One region of the Mycolicibacterium fortuitum subsp. fortuitum genome, then DNA from elsewhere that is predicted to be linked to it. Evidence: riboswitches for the same ligand, from Rfam matches in the RefSeq annotation. Region 1 holds a riboswitch; the other holds the start of a gene.
The links. Region 1 has a riboswitch for cobalamin ahead of MFTT_RS07745 (ABC transporter substrate-binding protein). Riboswitches for the same ligand answer to the same signal wherever they lie in the genome.

Region 1 (7,710 bases):
ACGTGATGTCGTGGTCTTCGAGCCAGTCGCCCATCTCGTCCTCGCGGTCGGATGTCTCCAGCGCGGTCAGCTCAAGCCCCTTGTTCTTGGCGACCTGCTCGGCGACCTCGTCCTGGATGGTCACCAGCATCCGCAGCGCCTGCGGGGTGAACTTGCCGTCGGCCAGCATCGCCAGCTTGTGACGCATCTTGCCGACGCCCTCGCGCAGGTCGGCCACGGCGCGCGCGGTGGCTGCCGCGGGATTGTTGAGCTGGTGGGTCAGGCCCGCGGTGATGTTGCCGAGCGCCAGCAGCTTCTCGCGCTGACCGATGATCTGGCTCTGGCGCCGGCCGCCGACCTTGTGTCCCTCCAGCAGGTGCACCGCCATCGGGAACTGCGACTGCATGAAACCCGCGAACGCATTCGCGTCCAGCACGAACACCCGCGACGGCTTGGTCAGCCGCACCGACGCTTCGTAGATGTGTTCTTCACCGGGGATGTAGGCCGACCAGGCACCGAAGTAGACGCCGCGCATGGAGGTGCGGTTGGTCTGGATGTCGACGCCAGCGGAGCGCTTCGACATCACCAGTTCGCCGTCGAGCATCACGTAGAAGCACGTGGCGGGGTCACCCTCGGTGACGATCGGGCCGGCCGGGAACGTCTCGATGCTGCCGGCCTGACACAACGTGTCGAGTTGATCGTCGGACAGGTGCTCGAACAGGAACAGTGTTCTCAGTTCGTCCCGCACGCAGGTCTCGCCCATATCCGTCCTCAACTCCTCAGGCCTCGCCGGCCATCACGCTTCTGCCAGGTAGCGGTGTACGAGCATCACGGCCATCGACCCTTCGCCGACGGCGGCAGCCACCCGCTTGGCGGACTCGGCACGCACATCTCCTGCAACAAACACACCGGGCACACTTGTTTCCAGGTGATGGGGCGGGCGTTCGAGGGTCCAGCCGCACACGTCGCGCAGGTCGGGGCCGGCGAGGATGAACCCGTGGTCGTCGCGGGCCACCACGCCGTCGAGCCACTCGGTGCGCGGGGTGGCGCCGATGAAGCAGCACAGCCGCGTCGCACGCACCTCCTCGTGCTCGCCGGACTGCCGGTTCACCAACTCCAGGCCGACGAGGTGATCGTCCTCGCCGATGGCATTGACCACCTCGGTGCAGGTACGCACGAAGATGTTGGGGGTCTGCTCGATCTGCTGGATCAGGTAGTACGACATCGACGCTTCCAGCGACGGGCCGCGCACCAGCAGCGTCACTGACTTGGCCTCACGGGACATGAACATCGCGGCCTGCCCGGCCGAGTTGGCGCCGCCGACGATGTAGACGTCCTCGCCCTTGCATTCGGAGGCGTCCGACACCGAGGCGCCGTAGTACACACCGCGGCCGACATAGTTGTTCGGGTTGTCGGGATCGGCCCAACACCCCGGCACCGGGAGCTGGCGGTACTCGACGCCGGTGGCCAGGATGACCGCCCGGGCGCCGATGGTCTCGCCGTCGGCGAAGGTGATGGTGCGGGCTGCGCCTGCGATGTCGAGGGCGACGGCTTCGCGGGTGGTGATCACCTCGGCGCCGAACCGCTCGGCCTGCCTGCGGGCCGAGGTGGCCAGCTCGGCTCCTGACACCCCGGTCGGGAAGCCGAGGTAGTTCTCGATCCGGGAACTGCGGCCGGCCTGCCCGCCCGTTGTGGTGCCCTCGATCAACACCGTCTTGAGGCCTTCGGAAGCGCCGTACACCGCAGCGGCCAGACCCGCCGGGCCGCCGCCGATCACGGCCAGGTCGTACATGGTCAGCGACGGGGTGGTCGACAATCCCAGCATGTCGGCGAGCTCGCCGTCGTTCGGTTCGACCAGCGTCTCGCCGCCCTCGGTGATCACCACCGGCAGCTGCAGGCCGTCCAGCCCGGCGGCATCGAGCAGCTGACGACCCATGGGTTCGTCGGTGGTGAATGCCCGGAACGTGTGCTGGTTGCGGGCCAGGAACTGGCGCACCTCCCAGGACCGCGAACTCCACTGGTGCCCGATCACCTTGGTGTGCGGGATGGCCCGGTCGCCGACCGCGTGCCAGGCCTCCAGCAGGCCGTCGACCACCGGGTACAGCTTCTCTTCCGGCGGATCCCACGGCTTGAGCAAATAGTGGTCCAGGTCGACGACATTGATGGCGTCGATGGCCGCGGTGGTGTCGGCGTACGCCGTCAACAGCACCCGCCGGGCCATCGGGTAGAGGTCCATCGCGGATTCGAGGAATTCGATGCCGCTCATCTGCGGCATCCGGTAGTCGGCGACGAACACCGCGACGGTGTCGCCACGCAGCTTCAGTTCGTTGAGGGTCTCCAGGGCGTCCGGGCCGGATTCGGCGCGCACGATCCGGTACCGCTCGCCGTAGTGACGGCGTAGGTCCCGGGCAACTGCGCGGGACACCGCGGGATCGTCGTCGACGGTCAGGATTACGGGTTTACGGGGCTGGGAGGCGGGGCCGGTCATCGCTGCTAATTATGCGCCCCGCCGCAGCGGCGCGTCGGCCGCCTCGGTGGCCTGTGGCTACGCGACGCAACGACGCGAGCCAACGACGCGAGCCAACTACGCGAGGCAACACTGTGGGTGTCGGCCAATGAGTCAAAGGCCTGCGCCGGCACGGCATGTAAGAATGTCGCCGGTAAGGCGATGACGACAGTGAGGAAGCCGGTGCGAATCCGGCGCGGTCCCGCCACTGTCATCGGGGAGTGACCCTCATCGGCCACGGCTCTCAAAGGGGCTGGAAGGCGAGGCGAACGGTGATCCGAAAGCCAGGAGACTCACGTCATCGCGTCCTGCGATCCGGGGCGGTGTACCCCGAGGAAGCTGATGCACGCCCATGCCCCGTGCGTTGTGGGTGGCACGTGCGCTGATGACGGCGCTGGTCACCATTGCGGTCGCCTCGGCGGCCGGTTGCTCGGCCGAGCACGCCACCGTCACCGACGGCGCGCGTCCCGGTTGCATCACCGGCTTCGATCCGGCCGCCGACTACTTCCCGGACAAATCGACCCTGTCCGAGGCCACCAACTTCCGCCTCGAATACCACCGCAGCTACCAGATCCTGACCGTGCAGCGCCCCTACCTCGGCGGACAGCCGGTGTCGTATGTGCTGGTGCGCTGCGGCGCCCCGGCCCCCGAGCTGACCGGCGAACTCGCACACGCCCAGCAAATCACCGTCCCGGTACGCACTCTGTATTCGGGTTCCACCACCCATCTGGCGATGATCACCGAACTCGGTCAGGCCGATGTGGTGACCGGGGTATCCAGTCCTGCCGAGGTTGCCGATCCGCAGATCCGTAGCCGCATCGATGCCGGCGCGATCGTCGGCTACGCCCCGGGCGGGCAGCTCAACATCGAGTCGGTGCTGCAGGCCGGCCCCGATGTGCTGGTCACCGAGGGCGTGGACGACCCCGGTTATCCGAAGTTGCGTGAGACCGGAATCCCGGTGGTCGCCGACGCCGAATGGCTCGAGCCCACCCCGCTGGGCCGCGCCGAATGGATCAAAATGTTTGCGGCACTGACCAGTACCGAACGCCAGGCCGAGCAGACCTACCGCCAGATCCGTGATGGCTACCACGCGCTGAGCGCCCGGGCCGCCGCGGCCAGATCGGTCGATGTCCTGGTGGGCGCCATGTATTCGGGCAACTGGTCGATGCCCACCGGCGCCAGCTACCCGGGCCGGCTGGTCGCCGACGCCGGCGGGACCTACCCCTGGCTCAGCGACACCGGCGCGCAGAACCGGCAGCTGAACTTCGAATCGGTCTACGCCCGCGCCGGAAACGCACCACTGTGGCTGGTCACCGACAACTGGAACACCGTGAGCGACGCGGCATCCCAAGACAGCCGCTACGGCGAGCTCACTGCCGTCCGCGATGGTCAGGTGTGGTCGGCCACGAAGGCCGTCGACCAGAACGGCCGCAACACCTACTGGGAGCGCGGAACGGCGCGGCCGGATCTTCTGCTCGGCGACCTGGTGGCCATCCTGCATCCCGAGCTGGCACCCGGCCACGACTTCGCGTTCTACCGCCAGGTCCCTCGGTGAGGGCCCGGACTCCGCTGGTTCTGACGGGCCTGGTCGTCGCGGTCGTTGTGCTGGTCCTGCTGAGCCTGGCGCTCGGCCCGGTCCGCGTGCCGCTCGCCGACACCGTGCGGGTACTGCTCGGCGCCGAGGCTTCCGACCCGCGCTGGCAGGTGATCGTGGCGAACATGCGACTACCCCGGGTGCTCACCGCGCTGGCCGCCGGGGCCGCGCTCGGAGTCGCCGGGCTACAACTGCAGACACTGTTCCGCAACACCCTCGCCGATCCCTACATCCTGGGGGTCAGTTCCGGTGCCAGCCTCGGCGTGGCGCTGGTGGTGCTGGTCGGCGGCAGCGCCGGCGCCGGGTTCAGCGCCGGGATGGCCGGGGTCGGCCGCGCCGGGTCGGTGGTCGCGGCCGCGCTGGGTGCCGCCGCGATGCTGACGCTGGTGCTGGCGCTATCGCGCTGGACGCGCTCGCCGGCCACCCTGCTGCTGATCGGGGTGATGCTGGGCGCAGCCAGCACCGCACTGGTGAGCCTTGCGATGGTCTATTCCGACCCGCAACGGGTGCAGCAATTTCTGCTGTGGGGACTGGGCAGTTTCGCCGGAACCGGCTGGGGCGACCTGCGACTGTTACTCCCTCTGGTCGGTGGCGGGCTGGCCACCGCTGCTCTGACGATCCGGCCGCTCAACGCGCTGCTGCTCGGTGAGAGCTACGCCGTGACCATGGGTATCAACGTCCGGCGAGCCCGGATGGTCACGGTCGGGTCGGCATCGGTGCTGGCGGGCGTGACGACGGCATTCTGCGGACCGATCGCGTTCCTCGGCCTGGTGGTCCCACACCTGGCGCGCATCGCCGTCGGGACCTCCGACCACCGCGTGGTGGTACCCGCGGTGACGTTGCTGGGTGCCGTGGCCGCCCTGGCCTGCGGGATCGTCAGCCAGGTGCCGGGCAGCGATCTGGTGATTCCGGTCAACGCGGTCACGGCGCTGGTCGGGGCGCCGGTGGTGATCACCGTGCTGCTGCGGGCCCGGCGAGGCTCGGGGATGCTGGCATGACCAATCCTGCAGTCGAATTGGCCGACCTGAGCATCGGATACCGCCACCGCCGCCAGGTCAGCACCGTGGCCACCGGACTCGATGCGCAGGCCCGCCGCGGCGAGCTCACCGTGCTGATCGGCCCCAACGGCGCCGGCAAATCCACCCTGATCCGGACCCTGGCCGGGCTGCAGCCGGCGCTCGGGGGCCAGGTGCTGCTCGACGGGACCGACCTGACCAAGCTGCCTCGTGACGAACTGGCCCGACGGGTCGGCGTGGTCCTCACCGAACGGATCGACCCGGGCTTGCTGTCGGCGCGGGAACTGGTGGGGCTGGGCCGAATTCCGCACCTGGGCCTGGCCGCCCGGCTGGGTCGCGCCGACGAGGAGATCGTGGACTGGGCACTGGCAGCCACCGGCGCCGGGCACCTGGCGTCGCGGTCGGCCGCGGAACTGTCCGACGGCGAGTGCCAGCGGGTGCTGACCGCGCGTGCGCTGGCCCAACAACCCGGCCTGCTGATCCTCGACGAGCCGACCGCATTCCTGGATGTGTCCGCGCGGGCCGCGCTGTTCGGACTGCTGCGCAAGCTGGCCCGTGACCAGCAGCTGGCGGTGGTGCTGAGCACCCACGACCTGGAACTGGCATTGCGGGTCGCCGACCGGGTGTGGCTGATGGATCGGTCGGGCACCCTCACCGACACCATCGGCGAGGAGCTCATGGTGTCCGGGCGCATCTCGGCGATGTTCGGCAACGACACGCTGCACTTCGACCCGGCCAGCGGCATGTTCACCATCGTCGACGACGGCGACCATCGCACCGCTCGCATCGAAGCCGCTGAACCCTTGCGTTCGGCAGTGACGCGCGTGCTGTCCCGGGAGGGCTGGCGGGACGGAGACAGCGCCGAGATCATCCTCACCGCAACCGATGTCGACACCATTGCCGTGCGCACCATGGCCGGTGCCGAGATAGTGGCACTGCGTGACCTGCCGCAGCTGCTGCGGAGCGTGCCCGCCGGCTCGCACCGCTGCGTGCAGGCCGACCAGGTGGCGTCGGCGCTGGCGCAACTATCCACGGTCAGTTCCTATTTCGCGGTGTCCACCGGGCAGATCCCGGACGGCGACTGGCGCCCGGTCGCCCAGCTGTACACCGACGAGCAGCTGCTGGCCGGCGTGGTCGAGCGGGTCCGGGAGCGCATCGGGGCACCGGATCTGCGCGTCGCGGTGTCGACGTTCTACCTAGGTTTCGCCGCCCGGCTGTGGTCGATCGGTCTGGGCGGGCTCGCCGAACACGGCCTGCTGGTGGACCTGCATCGTGATCAGCTCTGGTTCAGCGAATCCGGCGGCTCGGTGCGCTTGCACCTGCGCCATCCCATCGCCTGGCGGGCAGCCGGTTCCGAACGACTGCTGGTCGACATGGTCTTGCGTGATCACCTGACACCGCTGGCCGCCGCGGTCCGACGGCTCGGCCCGATATCGCAGCGGCTGCTGCTCGGCAATGCCGCCTCCGCGCTCCTGGGCGCCGCCCGTGCGCTGAGCCGGCATCGCGGCGGTGAACTCGCGGCCGAGCCGGGCTGGATTCTCGCACGCGGCCTGTTCGACGACGAACGGCTGAGCGGCACAATATCTTTCAATGGATCGAGCACCGATTATCGGCGCACCAGTTGCTGCCTGTTCTATCGCACGCCCGACGCCGGGTTGTGCGGTGATTGCACGCTGACCCACAAACCCGAGACCGATTCACGTTTGGAGAAGGGATCCACATGACTGACACCACCGCTGAGATCGTCGCCGATCCGCCGATCGTCGACACCGAAGACCGTGGCCGCGAACAGGTGTGGCCGTTGCCCACCGATCAGGACAGCCTGCTGGATCTGCTGCACCTGTGCTTCGACGAGTACTGGGACGAGATCTGGTTCGGGATCATCATGCAGGGTGCCGCCTGGGAAGTGGCCGCGCCCAACGCACCACGCAAGATCGCGATGCTCGACGGTTATGCCACCATCGATTTCGGTCGCTGGCACTTCCACCTGTGCATCGGCAAGCACCGCGCCAGCGGCCGCGAGCTGGGCCAGATCCGCCGCTGCAGCCGCGCCGAGCTGTACCGCTCGATCGGCAAGGAAGGCAACCCGATGTCGTGGGGGGTGCGGCTCTACAACGGGCGCGACGAGCAGATGATGACGGTGATGCTGCCCAACCCGTTCCTCACCAACGACCAGCAGATCCGCGACGAGCCCGAGTGGGGCCAGCTGGAACTGTGGGACAAGCTGCGCGACAAGTACCTCGGGCTGGGCCCAGACCCGTTGGACCGCAGCGGAAAACAGATCCGCTGCGGGGGCTGATCACCGCTTAGCCGTTGTCCCCGTCGGCCGGCCAGGTGTTCGGAAGCATTGGACTGACAGCGCCACCGCCGAACTCGTCCCCGGCCAGCTTGGCAAGCCCGGCCGGTGGCGCGGTGCCCTCGCGCGGGGCGGAACCGGCGAAGCCGAGGCTTCCGGCGCCGCGGTCCGAGGGCATGGCCACCGGATCGGGCGCCAGGTCCTGATCCAGGTACATGTACTTGTGCCCGCGCCCGTGCATCCCGACTTTCTCCCGGCGCCGGCGATGACGCGGTGCCGCAGCATCTTCCTCAGGCTCGGCCACATCAGCTTCGTCGGC
Region 2 (7,710 bases), 2.3 Mb from region 1:
GGCGATCGGTACCCGTCAGGTGCCATTGCCTGATGGCACTATCTACGACCTCGACGGGCAATGGGATACATTGGAAATGTATCCCTCGTTGTCCGAGGCTCTGGGTGAGGAGATCACGCCGGAGACTTCGGTGGAGTACTTGTGGCGTATTGCTGATCGACTCGAGGTCGAGATTCCGCGGGACCGTGGCTACGGACACGGAAAATTGATCGAGGAACTCTGGGAACATGCCGTCGGCGAGAAGCTCTGGGCCCCTACGTTCGTCCGCGACTTCCCGGTCGAGACCTCGCCGCTGACCCGCGCTCACCGCAGCATTCCGGGTGTGACCGAGAAGTGGGACCTCTACATACGCAGATTCGAGCTCGCCACGGGATATTCGGAACTCGTCGATCCGGTAATCCAACGGGAACGCTTCGAGGCACAGGCTCGTGCGGCTGCCGCCGGAGATGACGAGGCAATGGTTCTCGACGACGATTTCCTTGCCGCATTGGAGTACGCGATGCCGCCGACCACCGGCACCGGAATGGGTATCGATCGCTTGTTGATGGCGTTGACGGGGTTGTCTATTAGAGAGACAGTTTTGTTCCCGATTGTTCGCCGTCACAGTAACTGAGGTCGCGGCAACCGAACTGGCGCGATCCATGCGCTGTTGGAAATATGCGTGTTTTGTGGCACATTAGTGCGCGGGTGAAGGATACTCAGGCGTAAGTCACCAATGCGTAAGCGGAAGGGTTCGGTGCGGGGTAATGGCTAAGAAAGTGACCGTCACGTTGGTCGACGATTTCGACGGTGAAGCCACCGCCGACGAGACGGTCGAATTTGGCCTCGACGGCGTCACCTACGAGATCGACCTTTCCTCCAAAAATGCCGCCAAGCTCCGTAACGACCTGAAGCAGTGGGTTGAGGCCGGGCGCCGGGTCGGCGGCCGTCGGCGCGGACGGGCGGCGGGGCCGGCCCGTGGCCGCGGGGCGATCGACCGCGAGCAGAGTGCCGCCATCCGTGAATGGGCCCGACGCAACGGACACAACGTGTCGACCCGTGGCCGGATCCCCGCCGACGTCATCGACGCATTCCACGCCGCAACATAAACGACCGCAACGTAACCGATAGTTGCCAGCTCCGGACCGGTGAGAATTCCCGGTCCGGAGTTTTTCGCTAGTGGCGAACCCCGAACACGTGGATTTCGGAAACGAATCGCCGACCGGGGGCGTTGCTCATCTGCAGCAGTAGATGTGAACAGCTCGAACTGGGTGCATCCCCCTGTGGAACGGACCGCCAACCTCCGCACCCGGGACAGCCGCCCATTAGAGTGGACGGTAGGTACTGCGTGCGGGCTACGAGAAAACCGATATAACGAAGCCGTACGCGGGTATCGCTAGCGATGGAGAGCAGGTAACCACCGATGTTTGAGAGATTTACCGACCGTGCCCGCAGGGTCGTCGTCCTGGCGCAAGAAGAAGCCCGGATGCTCAACCACAACTACATCGGGACCGAGCACATCCTGTTGGGTCTTATTCACGAGGGCGAGGGCGTAGCCGCCAAGTCGCTGGAGTCGTTGGGCATCTCGCTGGAAGGCGTGCGCAGCCAGGTCGAGGAGATCATCGGCCAGGGGCAGCAGGCGCCGTCCGGCCACATCCCCTTCACTCCGCGCGCCAAGAAGGTGCTGGAGCTGTCCCTGCGTGAGGCGCTGCAGCTCGGCCACAACTACATCGGGACCGAGCACATTCTGCTCGGCCTGATTCGTGAGGGCGAGGGCGTCGCGGCCCAGGTCTTGGTCAAGCTCGGCGCCGAGCTGACGCGCGTGCGCCAGCAGGTGATTCAGCTGCTGAGCGGTTACCAGGGCAAGGAAGCCGCCGAGGCCGGCACCGGGGGCCGTGGGGGTGAGTCGGGCAACCCGTCCACCTCGCTGGTCCTGGACCAGTTCGGCCGGAACCTGACCGCCGCCGCCATGGAAGGCAAGCTCGATCCGGTCATCGGCCGTGAGAAGGAAATCGAGCGGGTCATGCAGGTGCTGAGCCGCCGCACCAAGAACAACCCGGTGCTGATCGGCGAGCCCGGCGTCGGTAAGACCGCCGTCGTCGAGGGCCTGGCGCAGGCCATCGTCCACGGCGAGGTCCCCGAGACGCTCAAGGACAAGCAGCTCTACACCCTGGACCTCGGTTCGCTGGTCGCAGGCAGCCGCTACCGCGGTGACTTCGAGGAGCGCCTGAAGAAGGTCCTCAAAGAGATCAACACCCGCGGCGACATCATCCTGTTCATCGACGAGCTGCACACACTCGTCGGCGCTGGTGCCGCCGAGGGCGCCATCGACGCGGCCTCGATCCTGAAACCGAAGCTGGCTCGCGGCGAGCTGCAGACCATCGGTGCCACCACCCTCGACGAGTACCGCAAGTACATCGAGAAGGACGCCGCCCTGGAGCGCCGGTTCCAGCCGGTCCAGGTGGGTGAGCCGACCGTCGAGCACACCATCGAGATCCTCAAGGGTCTGCGCGACCGCTACGAGGCGCACCACCGCGTCTCGATCACCGACGGCGCGCTGGTGGCCGCGGCCACCCTGGCCGACCGGTACATCAACGACCGGTTCCTGCCGGACAAGGCGATCGACCTGATCGACGAGGCCGGCGCCCGCATGCGCATCCGCCGGATGACTGCTCCGCCAGACCTGCGCGAGTTCGACGAGAAGATCGCCGACGCGCGCCGGGAGAAGGAGTCCGCGATCGACGCGCAGGACTTCGAGAAGGCCGCGAGCCTGCGTGACCGGGAGAAGCAGCTGGTCGCCCAGCGCGGTGAGCGGGAGAAGCAGTGGCGCTCCGGGGATCTCGACGTGGTCGCCGAGGTCGACGACGAGCAGATCGCCGAGGTGCTCGGCAACTGGACCGGTATCCCCGTGTTCAAGCTCACCGAGGCCGAGACCACGCGTCTGCTGCGCATGGAAGAGGAGCTGCACAAGCGGATCATCGGCCAGGAGGACGCCGTCAAGGCCGTTTCAAAGGCCATCCGCCGCACTCGTGCCGGCCTGAAGGACCCGAAGCGCCCGTCCGGTTCGTTCATCTTCGCCGGTCCGTCCGGTGTCGGTAAGACCGAGCTGTCCAAGGCGCTGGCCAACTTCCTGTTCGGCGACGACGACGCGCTCATCCAGATCGACATGGGCGAGTTCCACGACCGCTTCACCGCGTCGCGGCTGTTCGGTGCCCCTCCGGGGTACGTCGGCTACGAAGAGGGCGGCCAGCTCACCGAGAAGGTGCGCCGCAAGCCGTTCTCGGTCGTGCTGTTCGACGAGATCGAGAAGGCCCACCAGGAGATCTACAACAGCCTGTTGCAGGTCCTGGAAGACGGTCGTCTCACCGACGGCCAGGGCCGCACGGTCGACTTCAAGAACACGGTGCTGATCTTCACCTCCAACCTGGGCACGTCCGACATCTCCAAGGCGGTCGGGCTGGGCTTCAGCCAGGGCGGCGGGGAGAACAACTACGAGCGGATGAAGCAGAAGGTCAACGACGAGCTCAAGAAGCACTTCCGGCCAGAGTTCCTCAACCGCATCGATGACATCATCGTGTTCCACCAGCTGACGCAGGACGAGATCATCCAGATGGTCGACCTGATGATCGGCCGGGTCGGCAACCAGTTGGCCGGTAAAGATATGGCCATGGAGCTCACTCCCAAGGCCAAGGCCTTGCTGGCCAAGCGCGGCTTCGATCCGGTGCTCGGTGCCCGCCCGCTGCGCCGCACCATCCAGCGTGAGATCGAGGACCAGCTGTCCGAGAAGATCCTCTTCGAGGAGCTCGGCCCCGGCCAGTTGGTGACGGTCGACGTCGAGGGCTGGGACGGCGAAGGCGCCGGCGAGGACGCGAAGTTCACGTTCTCCGGGGCGCCCAAGGCGGCTGGTTCCGACGGCCCGGATCTGGCCAAGGCCGCGGCCTCCGCGGAATAAGGTTCGACACGAGAAATGCCCCCGCCGAAATGGCGGGGGCATTTTTCATGCCTGCCGATGGGAAGTTCTCCTGCGCCGATAGTTACGATGCTGCTGTAATCGACAGGCAAAGGAACCTGGTGAGAATCCAGGACGGCCGCGCCACTGTTAAAAGTCAGACCCTGACCTGTCATGACACGGACTGGGACGCGAATTCCCGGGAAGGACCAGTAGATGACTTTCACCGAAGCGACCAAGAGCCACGCACGGCCGATCGACCTGTCAGCCACCAAGGCGGTGCTCTGGCTGACCCTGACGGCGTTCCTGGCGCTGCTGGCCCTCTACTTCGTCGGCATGGATCAGGGTGCGACGTCGGTGTTCGGCAACAACACCTACGTGCACGAGTTCGTGCACGACGCCCGCCACCTGCTCGGTTTCCCCTGCCACTGACGCAGCGGAGAAACCGAACAAATGGAAAGACAACTCATCGGGCGCGGCATTCTGGCCGGCGCCCTGGCAGGCGTGCTCGCGTTCATCTGGGCGAAGCTGTTCATCGAACCGGTCATCGGCCGAGCCATCGACTTCGAGAACGGCGTCGGTGCGGCGCATGAGGCGGCCGGTCATTCTCACGGCGGCCATTCCCACGGCGGCGAAGAGAGCGCCGAGGTGTTCACCCGCGGTGTCCAGTCGAACATCGGCATGGGCCTGGGTGTGCTGATCTTCAGCGTCGCGATGGGCGCGCTGCTGGCTGTCGTGTTCTGCGTGGTGTACGGGCGGATCAACCTCACCGCACGGGCACTGGCGGCACTGACCGCGGGCGGCATGCTGGTGTCGTTGTGGATCGTCCCGGCGCTCAAATATCCGCCCAACCCGCCGGCGGTGAGCCTCGACGAGACGATCAAGCAGCGCACTCTGCTGTACCTGCTGTTGGTCGCGTTGTCGGCGGCTCTGTTCGTCGGTTCGATCCTGCTGACGCGCCGGCTCACGCCGAAGTTCGGCGTGTGGAACGCCTGCCTGATCGGTGTCGCGGACTACGTGGTGTCCATGGCGGTGGTCTTCCTGATCCTTCCGGGCATCCATGAGACCCCGTCGGCGTTCCCCGGCGACGACCTCTATGAATTCCGGCTGTACTCGCTGGGGACGCAGGTGGTGATCTGGGCGACCATCGGGCTGGTGTTCGGGGCCCTGGCGTCGAAGGTGCTTGAGGGTAAACGGGAGTCTCTCCCAGCGTGAGTGAGGTCGTCCGGCTGACCTTGGTGTCGCATGCCATGACCGACGCCATGGCGGCCGGACGATTCCCCAACGACGAACCGCTGAACCAGTTGGGCCATCGGCAGGCCAATTCGACCGTCGAGCTCGGTGTCGTCGACGCGGCTTACTGCGGGCCCGAGAAACGGGTGCGGCAGACCGCCGAACTGCTGGGTTTGTCGGCGGCGGTCGAACCCCGACTGGCCGACCTGGACTTCGGGAGCTGGCGCGGGACGGTACTGAGCGGTGTCCGGCCCGCGGACCTGGCGATCTGGCTCACCGACCCGACCCGGGCACCACACGGCGGCGAGTCGGTGGTCGATCTCGTCCAACGGGTGCACGGGTGGATGGACAGCCTGGCCTCGGCGCGGGGACGGCTCGTCGCCGTCACCCACCCCGCGGTGATCCGCGCGGCCATCCTGGTGGCTCTCGATGCCCCGCCGAAATCGTTCTGGCGCATCGACATTGCGCCGATGAGCCGTACCGTCATGAATTTCCGCGGTCAGGCCTGGACGCTGCGCAGCGCTTAGGTCTCCACCGGGGCGCCTGTTTCTACCTCGGGGTTGTCGTTCGGCGACGACCACAGCCCTCAGGTAGAAACCGGCGCAGCCTCGTACCGAGCTAACCCACAGGTGCCATGGCGAACGCCCGCTTGGCGATCTGCAACAACCACCCCGCGGCGGTGGGGCTGCGGAACTTCGGCCAGTTCAGCTGGAAACTGAACACCCACGGCTGCCCGGTGTAGTCCACCGCGTACCAGCTGAAGGTCAGATCGCCGGGCAGGTTGCCGCCCTTGGCGCCGATGTACTTCCACTTCGCCGGATCGGGATCGATGCCGGGCAGTGCGGAGAGGATGTCCTTCACCGGCGCGGCCGGCCCGTACGCCGAGGCCTGCAGCGCCGCATGCACTCGGCAGATGTCGGCCGCACTGGCGAACCACTCCAGCCCGTCATTGGAGGCCGGCGTGTGGGTGCGGTACGGATCCGGTTCGTAGGGACGGGAATTGGTCTGCTGGAGCAGTGCCACCCGATCGGCCGGAGAAGCGGCTTTCCACTGGTCACGAAGATTGGGCTCGCCCCAACCGACCGAGAACACCTCATGCATGGTCGGGAACGGGGTCATGCTCGCCGGATCGTGATGCCCCGCGGTCACCAGGGCACGCTCCACCGCAGCCGGGCCCATCCGGCCGATCAACAGGTCGGTGGCCATGTTGTCGCTGGCCGAGATCATCTGTTGGGCCGCCGTGCGCACCGTGATCTGAGAGCCCGGGGGAAGCTTGTCCAGCCCGGCCGAGCCGAGCTTCTTGCCTTCCTTGGTGATCGTCAGGTGATCGTCCCAACTCAGGGTGCCGGCCTTGACTGCGTCCGAAACTGCAAGCAACACATACAGTTTGAAGATCGAGGCCAGGGGCAGTGACATTTCGGTGTTAGTGCCGGCCACCTGCTCGCACTTGCCCTTGTTCACCTTGGACACGCGGTAGGAGTAGCGCGCGCCCGACTTGGTCAGCTCGGTGTCGATGTCGGCCCAGGTGTCGATCTTCGGCGGCACCAGCGTGACCTCGAAGCGGTCGACGAGGCCGACGTCGTTGGTCCTCAGTTCGATGTCTTGGGCGACGTTGTACGACGTCAAAACATGCAACGTCGCCTGCGCGGCCCCGATGTCGACCGAGGTGACCTTGAACGGCCGGTCCCACCAGATCGAGTCCATCTTGGTGCCCACCAGATCGACCTTCTCGGGGGCCGCGAGGGTGCGCACGCCGATGGGGCCGATCGGCCAGTCGGAGTTGAGCATGTCCATGGTCTGCTTGGCTCGCAGACCCGGTGGGGTGATGGTGTCGATGTGCGCGCCGTAGGACACTTCGGCCGCGGGCGCGACTTTCGGCGCACAGCCACAAGCCAGGGCCGCGGCAACCGCCGAGATGGCCGTCAGGCCGATCGTGCGGTGCAGCGTCCGGCCGCGGCTACGCCTGGGCAGCGGGCCCTGCAACGTCCAGCACAACCTCGAACTCCAGCAGCGACGCGCCGGTGGCGACCGGGTTGGCGTGTTCACCCTTGTGGGCCTCGGCAGCGCGGCCCGTGGCCCAGGCCTGGAAGGCCTCTTCGGTCTCCCACTGCGTCACCACGAAGTAGCGGTCCTCGCCCTTGACCGGACGCAACAGTTGGAAGCCGAGGAACCCGGGCTGGTCATCGACGGAGTGTGCACGGTTGGCGAACCGCTTCTCCAGTTCCGGGCCTGCGTTGGGCGGTACCTCGATGGCGTTGATCTTCACGACAGGCATGCTGTTCAGGCTACCTGGCCTGCCCGGCAAGATAACGGCATGGTCACAGATCTGCTCACCCTCCGTGGGGGCCGCGGCGGGCCCATCGTCCTGGTGCACGGGCTGATGGGCCGCGGCAGCACCTGGTCACGCCAATTGCCGTGGTTGACCGAGTTGGGTGAGGTGTACACCTACGACGCGCCATGGCACCGCGGGCGTGACGTGGTCGATCCCCATCCGATCAGCACCGAGCGTTTCGTGGCGGATCTGGGGGAGGCCGTGGCCGCGCTGAACC

Region 2: it holds a riboswitch for cobalamin, as region 1 does, so the genes downstream of both, MFTT_RS27575 (CbtB domain-containing protein) here and MFTT_RS07745 (ABC transporter substrate-binding protein) in region 1, are expected to answer to the same signal.

What each region holds. Positions count from the first base shown of each region.
Region 1 is NZ_AP025518.1:1,611,970-1,619,679, forward strand. Features, by position in the region: gene MFTT_RS07735 (ATP-binding protein) at 1-742, opposite strand, end outside; gene MFTT_RS07740 (NAD(P)/FAD-dependent oxidoreductase) at 776-2,467, opposite strand; cobalamin riboswitch at 2,614-2,800, shown strand; gene MFTT_RS07745 (ABC transporter substrate-binding protein) at 2,838-4,040, shown strand; gene MFTT_RS07750 (FecCD family ABC transporter permease) at 4,037-5,077, shown strand; gene MFTT_RS07755 (ATP-binding cassette domain-containing protein) at 5,074-6,819, shown strand; gene MFTT_RS07760 (DUF7676 family protein) at 6,816-7,394, shown strand; gene MFTT_RS30975 (PPE family protein) at 7,402-7,710, opposite strand, start outside.
Region 2 is NZ_AP025518.1:5,701,198-5,708,907, reverse strand. Features, by position in the region: gene lysS (lysine--tRNA ligase) at 1-613, shown strand, start outside; gene lsr2 (histone-like nucleoid-structuring protein Lsr2) at 747-1,088, shown strand; gene clpC1 (ATP-dependent protease ATP-binding subunit ClpC) at 1,403-3,931, shown strand; cobalamin riboswitch at 4,043-4,164, shown strand; gene MFTT_RS27575 (CbtB domain-containing protein) at 4,145-4,360, shown strand; gene MFTT_RS27570 (CbtA family protein) at 4,382-5,143, shown strand; gene MFTT_RS27565 (histidine phosphatase family protein) at 5,140-5,688, shown strand; gene MFTT_RS27560 (serine hydrolase) at 5,780-7,144, opposite strand; gene MFTT_RS27555 (antibiotic biosynthesis monooxygenase family protein) at 7,119-7,436, opposite strand; gene MFTT_RS27550 (alpha/beta fold hydrolase) at 7,476-7,710, shown strand, end outside.